Linked DNA regions of Endozoicomonas gorgoniicola. The protein of the gene in region 1 interacts with the protein of each later gene in a pairwise test. Links are inferred from orthologs where the notes say so. Each region holds a gene or a part of one and is shown in the gene's direction. Other genes may lie near its edges.

Region 1 (3,343 bases):
ATCGTTAACTCCTGAGAGGCCGATACGTCATAGTGTCGGCCTTTTTTTCATGTGTTGCCTGACAGTACAGACGGTAGCCCTGTCTGGAACTGATTCACAGGTGGCTGTGTTTTACGACCCGTATACAAGAATTCCTGCCAACTCTCCATTGTTCTTTTTCTCAACTTATTTAGAATGGAATTGTGGCGTTGTGCTTTTGACATACCGGTTTAGTATGTATTTGTCGTTTAATGCCTGTGCCGGATGATACCGGGTTTATGAAATACGCTGTAATACACGTGGAAAACAGTGCTATGCAGCATACAGCAGTCCATCAATCTATGAGTAAATTTGAGCAGTTTCGTCTAAGCTTAGAGAAGGAAGGCAGAGAGCTGGAGGGTGATCAGGATGTCGCTTTGCTCCCTGAGAAAGTACAGCTGAAGCCGCCTTCAATGTATCAGGTAATCATCCTGAATGACGATTTTACACCAATGGATTTTGTAGTTGAGGTTCTGGAGATTTTTTTCAATATGTCCGCCGAACAGGCGACACAGGTCATGTTGAAAGTTCATACGCAGGGAAAAGCAATCTGTGGTACGTTCAGCAAAGATGTAGCTGAAACCAAAGCTTCACAGGTTAATGAATACTCCAGAGAATTCCAGCATCCCCTGTTGTGCAAAACAGTTAAAGCCAATTAGCGTTCTCAGGGTAATTTTTTATGCTCAATAAAGACCTCGAACTCACACTGAATAGTGCTTTCAGAGATGCCAGAAGCAAGCGTCATGAATTTATGACGGTTGAACACTTGCTGCTGGCGCTTCTTGATAATGAATCCGCTTCCAGGGTCCTCGTTGCCTGTGGTGTTGACCTGGAGCGGCTGCAACGGGAATTGAGTGAGTTTGTCGATTCTACCACTCCCTTGATTGCTGCAGATGACACCGAGCGGGAAACCCAGCCAACCCTGGGATTCCAGCGTGTGTTGCAGCGGGCTGTTTTCCATGTCCAGAGTTCCGGCAAGAAGGAGGTCACCGGAGCCAATGTTCTGGTGGCTATCTTCAGTGAACAGGAAAGTCAGGCGGTTTTCTTCCTGAAGCAGCAGGATGTGGCCAGAATTGATGTCGTCAATTACATCGCTCATGGGATCGCCAAGATGCCCGGGCAGGAACTGGAAGAAATCAGCAACGAGCTGGTGGAAGAAGGTGAATCCGAATCTTCTGGCAAAGACCCGTTAAAAACCTACGCTGCCAATCTGAATGACCTGGCTCGACAGGGCAAGATTGATCCTCTGGTGGGACGGGCTGAAGAAGTAGAACGTGTCTGCCAGATACTTACCCGTCGTCGTAAGAATAATCCCTTACTGGTTGGTGAGGCAGGCGTTGGTAAAACAGCTGTTGCAGAAGGCCTTGCCAAGCGGATCGTTGATGGCGAAGTCCCCGAAGTGCTGTCAAAGGCGATTGTCTATTCACTGGATCTGGGTTCTCTGCTGGCTGGCACCAAATATCGGGGTGATTTTGAGAAGCGTTTCAAGAAGTTACTGAGTGAACTTAAACGCCTTGATAATGCCATTCTGTTTATTGATGAGATCCATACCATCATTGGTGCCGGTGCTGCCTCCGGAGGCGTTATGGACGCTTCCAACCTGCTGAAACCCTTGCTGACTTCCGGTGAACTTCGCTGCATCGGCTCAACCACTTTTCAGGAATTCCGAGGTATTTTCGAGAAAGACCGGGCTCTGGCCCGTCGCTTTCAGAAGGTTGATATTATTGAGCCCAATGTTGAGGACACCATTGAGATTCTCCGGGGTTTGAAGCAGCGCTTTGAGGAACATCATGCCATTAAGTATGAAGATGACTCTCTGCGTGCTGCTGCCGAGCTGGCTGATCGTTATATTAATGACCGCCACATGCCTGACAAGGCAATTGATGTGATTGATGAGGCCGGAGCTTATCAGCAGTTACAATCTGAAGAAGACAGAAAAGAAGTGATTGAAGTGGTTGACGTTGAAACCATTGTTGCCAAGATGTCGCGTATACCACCCAAGTCTGTTTCTTCCTCAGATAAGGAACTTCTGTCCAAGCTGGAACGTAACCTCAAAATGGTGGTGTTCGGGCAGGATGGTGCCATTACATCGCTGTCTACAGCAATTAAGCTGTCTCGGGCAGGTTTGAAAGCGCCAGAGAAGCCAGTTGGCTCCTTCCTGTTCTCTGGTCCGACTGGGGTGGGTAAAACCGAGGTTTGTCGGCAACTGGCGAAATCCCTTGGCATTGAGCTGGTGCGCTTCGATATGTCTGAATATATGGAAGCCCACACCGTTTCCCGGCTGATTGGTGCGCCTCCGGGCTATGTCGGTTATGATCAGGGTGGCTTGCTGACTGAGGCTATAAATAAGACGCCTCACTGTGTGTTACTGCTGGATGAGATTGAAAAAGGCCATCCCGACGTCTTTAACCTGCTGTTGCAGGTGATGGATCACGGTACTCTGACGGATAACAATGGCCGAAAGGCTGATTTTCGCAATGTTATTCTGATTATGACCACCAATGCCGGTGCCGAATCCATGACTCGCAGCTCCATTGGTTTCACTGAGCAGGATCATACCAGCGATGGTATGAGCGTGATCAAAAAGACCTTCACCCCGGAATTCCGCAATCGTCTGGATTCAATTATTCCCTTTGAGGCACTTAACGAAGACACCATTAAATTTGTGGTTGATAAGTTTCTTACTGAGTTGCAGGCGCAGCTGGATGAGAAAAGAGTGCAGCTGGATGTGGATGATAAGGCCAGAGAGTGGCTGGCTCATAAAGGCTATGACCGCCAGATGGGGGCAAGGCCAATGGGCAGAACCATTCAGGAGTACCTGAAAAAACCAATGGCTGAACAGATTCTGTTTGGCAAGCTGTCTGAAAACGGTGGTTTTGTACGTGTCACCGTGAAAAAGGACGAATTACACCTCAAGTTTGAAGCCACAAAAAGCAAGACGTCCGGGCTTGAGATTATCGATGGGAAATGATCAGACAGGGGCGTCTGCCCCTGTTTCAGACAAACCTTGCAGTGTTTAAAATCTTTCAGATCAGTCTACAGGGGCGCGCTTCGCACTTAGCGGGAGCGGTAGGTGATGCGACCCTTGGTCAGGTCGTAAGGTGTCAGTTCAACTTTAACCTTATCACCAGTCAGAATGCGGATGTAGTTCTTGCGCATCTTGCCAGAAATGTGGGCGGTAACCACGTGACCGTTTTCCAGCTCTACACGGAACATAGTGTTAGGCAGGGTGTCGATCACCACGCCTTCCATTTCAAGGCTTTCTTCTTTCGCCATTAAGTATTGACCTCAGGGCAAACGATGTTGGAGGAATAGAAATTTGGCT
Region 2 (3,664 bases), 560 kb from region 1 along the record:
ATATAAAGGAGTACCAAGTTGATGAAACGACCTTCTGGGTATTAGTAAATAGTTAAAAGTCATCTGACCTCCGGAGATAACTTCCCAGGCTTCGAACGATCCTTGCATTAAAGGGATTGGACTTGCCAAATGGGGGCTTATCACAGTCCCGTGTGCACAATAAAATGACAGGCGGAGTTCCGTTGGCACATTAAACATTTCTGTCACCCCACCTATGCCGTTCCTCGCTGCCACTCCAGTCCTGCAGTCAATAATCAGATTTCCAACCTTGGCTTTGCCAAACCCCCGACCTTTCCATGTAAACAGAAAAAAGTGATTATCGGTATGATACCGACGTCCCTTAGCACCAGTAAAAGGCATAATCTGCGTACTCCTTATAAAAGAGTTGTTAAAGCTCTCCGGGGTATCCATGACCAAGTGTAGTCCTGATGATTAACACTCACTTACAATTGCCTTTCCAGGCTGGTTATTCAGAGTCCATAACCAGAGACTTTTCTCTAATCAAAACCTTAACTTTGTTCATAAGGCTGGTTGCCAGAGGCACAAGATCATGCCGAAATAGCCTCAACCGCTTTTCAAGCACCTGCATTAACTTTATTATTCGCCAGAAGAATAATATTTAATAAACAAACTATCGCCATTGTATGACTACCCATCCAAAAAACAACACGACACAGGCAGTCAAACAGAGAATTCTGCTGATGGCGCTGCTTCCGGGCATAATCATCTCCCTGATTATGGGCAGCCTATACCTCTGGACACGCTTTTCTGAACTGGAACACCAGCTGCTGGAAAAAGCACAGAGTAACAGCGCACGTTTATCAACGTTTATTGATTTCGCTCTGATCGATGGCGATTTACAACAGGTGCAGGAGTTATCCTCTCTGGCACTGGAAGACCGGGATGTCAGAGCCATCAGCCTGCTGGACGAACATGGACGTAAAATCATTCATGCCGGACCCAGGCTCAGTATTGCTGAAGACCTGCAGAAATTCCCGACAGTGCAAACACTGGTGTCTGGTGATGAATCGTTACTGATAACATCACCTCTGTATCGTCTCGAAAGCAACAACTCCCGTATTATCGGCTGGCTTCGGGTCGAATATTCCTACGCACCGACCAGCCTGAAAAAATACCGGTCTCTGGTTTTCAGCGCCTTGCTGGTATTGCTTGGGCTAGGGGCAGGAACCCTGTTCTGCCTCAAGCTGGGACACTCAATACTGCATCCGCTTGAACAGATAATGAACCGCCTGGCAACTATCAGCAGCGGTAAAATTCATCAACGACTTGAGACCAACCCTACCAGTCTGCTGTATGAACTGGAGTCCACCATCAACGCTATGCTGAACAGCGTTGAACAGGCCAGCGACACCATGCGCAAAAGCGTGGAGCAGACAACAGAAGAGTTACAGGAAACACTGGAGACTATTGAAATCCAGAACGTTGAACTGGACCTTGCCCGGAAAGAAGCCCTGGAGGCCAGTCGCAGCAAAAGCGAATTCCTGGCTAATATGAGCCACGAAATAAGAACACCACTGAACGGTATTATTGGTTACACCAGCCTGATGCTGGAAGGTGAGTTGAAACCTCAGCAGCGGGAATATCTCATCACCATAGAAAAATCAGCACAGGGACTGATGTCGATGCTGAACGATATTCTGGACTTCTCACGTCTGGAAGCTGGCAAACTGGAACTCTACAACAGCCGCTTAAACCTGCATTCCGTTATCGACGACGTACTATCCATTATGGCACCTGCCGCCTGTCATAAATCACTGGAGCTGGTCAGTTTCATTTATAACGATACCCCTGCTGACATCATGGGCGACCGGCAGCGACTGTCGCAAATCCTGATCAATCTGGTCAGCAATGCCATTAAATTTACCAATCATGGCAGTGTTGCGGTTCGGGTGATGCTGGAGCATAAGGACGACAATGGTTTCATGACCCTGAAGTTCACAGTGACAGATACGGGCACAGGCATGACACCAGGGCAGCATTCAAAACTGTTCAGGGCGTTTTCTCAGGCAGACTCCAGCCGCAGCAGGAAAGCCGGGGGAACCGGACTGGGTCTTGCAATCAGTAAAAGTCTGGTGGAACAGATGCACGGAGAAATCGGGCTGGATTCCGATCTGGGCAGAGGCTCAAGTTTCTGGTTTACCATCCGCAGCCATGCCGCCGACAATAAAACGGTGAAGCATACTCCCACCGCCTCAAAACGTTCAGTTCTGCTGTATGAACCTCTGGAACTGTCCAGACTGGCTATCACCCATCAGCTCGAGCGCCTGAACTGTCTTGTTGAACCTCTGGGAGAGAGGCAGGATGTTGCCAGACACCTGAAGTCTAACCGGTTTGACCTGATCATCCTCAGTCAGGAAGACCGGTCATTGAAAACCGTTCTGACAGAAGCCGCCGAACTGTCTCAAAATACCCCCGTCATGGTACTGACCACCACCAGTTCAACCGATGAACACCCGGACGTACTGCCTGAGAAAGTCAGCACGCTATCCAAACCAGTTGGTCAGCAGCGTCTGTCGGATGCCCTGGCGGATATTGATTCAGGCAAAGGGTTCAATCGCAACCTGGACAGACAGCCCTCTCCACAGACGAAGCAGTCAATTCTTGTGGTAGACGACAATCCGGTGAATGTGAAGCTGCTGAAAACCATGCTGACCAATATGGGGCAGTCCGTCAAAACCGCCAGCAGTGGTTTTGAAGCCATTGAACTGTGTCAGTATACTCTGTTTGATCTGGTTTTGATGGATGTCCAGATGCCCGGTATGGATGGTATTGAAACAACACGACAGATACGGGCTATGGAACATACATGCAGTTCTCTGCCTATTATTGCGGTCACTGCCCATGCCCTGCCCGATGAAAAGAAGCTGATTCTGCAAAGTGGCCTGAATGACTATATGACCAAGCCGGTTAATGCACGACAATTGGCTAATATGGTCAGCCACTGGACCAGTGAGCCAGTCCAGAATAAACCCATCCCCGGGGAAAGCCAGCCTGCAGGCAATCAGACCACCGGATCAGCCAGCAGAAACGATCCGGTAGACCGGGAGCGAAGCATTCAGCTGGCAGGTGGAAATGCGGCACTGGCTGATGAAATGCTCGAGATGCTGGTCAAAGGGCTGGACAACGACCTGGAAACACTGCAGCGACACGCCCGGCACAACTATCACAAAGGCTTGCTGGAACGGGTTCACCGACTACATGGTTCGTGTCGTTACTGCGGCGTGCCAGAACTGGAGAAGAGCTGTTATCAACTGGAGAGCCTGTTAAAACAGAACAGGCAAATAGATACTTCTAATATTCAAGCACAACTCAAGCACCTGTTTTCTGCCATTCAGCATTTACAGGACTGGTATCTCAAACATTCAGATTCAAAAAATAAAAGTATGGAATCCTGTTTACCTTTACAAGCAGTCGATGGTTAGCCTTTATGATTACGAAATGTGAATTACCATGAATGATTAAAGTTTTTCTGTTGACTGCTTTTTTATTAATGCGTCATAAGACGTTTAAATGACTTCAGAAATAATACCTGATGCCGTATTTGTTTTTTTAAATAAAGCGTCAAAAACACACAGCCCTGCTATGCTGGATGTGCTGAATATTGGCAACCAGTTACAAGCTTGGTTTTTAGGCTTGGAAATTT

What was found. The genes of interacting proteins can lie anywhere in the genome.
Region 2: the proteins of clpA (region 1) and NX722_RS05100 interact in binary tests that used the Escherichia coli proteins (3 or more experiments, as listed by UniProt). The link is inferred for Endozoicomonas gorgoniicola from one-to-one orthologs.

The regions. Positions count from the first base shown.
Region 1 is NZ_JAPFCC010000001.1:1,655,242-1,658,584, forward strand. Bases 352-3,343 are described here. They hold clpA (ATP-dependent Clp protease ATP-binding subunit ClpA), read left to right. Parts: upstream 352-697; coding sequence 698-2,989; downstream 2,990-3,343. Other genes in these bases: clpS (ATP-dependent Clp protease adapter ClpS), read left to right, coding at 352-677; infA (translation initiation factor IF-1), read right to left, coding at 3,076-3,294. Outside these bases: more of clpS, read left to right, coding at 321-351. UniProt on the Escherichia coli protein: ATP-dependent specificity component of the ClpAP protease. It directs the protease to specific substrates. It has unfoldase activity. The primary function of the ClpA-ClpP complex appears to be the degradation of unfolded or abnormal proteins.
Region 2 is NZ_JAPFCC010000001.1:1,096,264-1,099,927, reverse strand. Bases 331-3,643 are described here. They hold NX722_RS05100 (response regulator), read left to right. Parts: upstream 331-644; coding sequence 645-3,443; downstream 3,444-3,643. Other genes in these bases: NX722_RS05095 (hypothetical protein), read left to right, coding at 3,532-3,643; NX722_RS05105 (putative adhesin), read right to left, coding at 331-411. In the rest of the region: more of NX722_RS05105, read right to left, coding at 1-330; more of NX722_RS05095, read left to right, coding at 3,644-3,664. UniProt on the Escherichia coli protein: Member of the two-component regulatory system UvrY/BarA involved in the regulation of carbon metabolism via the CsrA/CsrB regulatory system. Phosphorylates UvrY, probably via a four-step phosphorelay.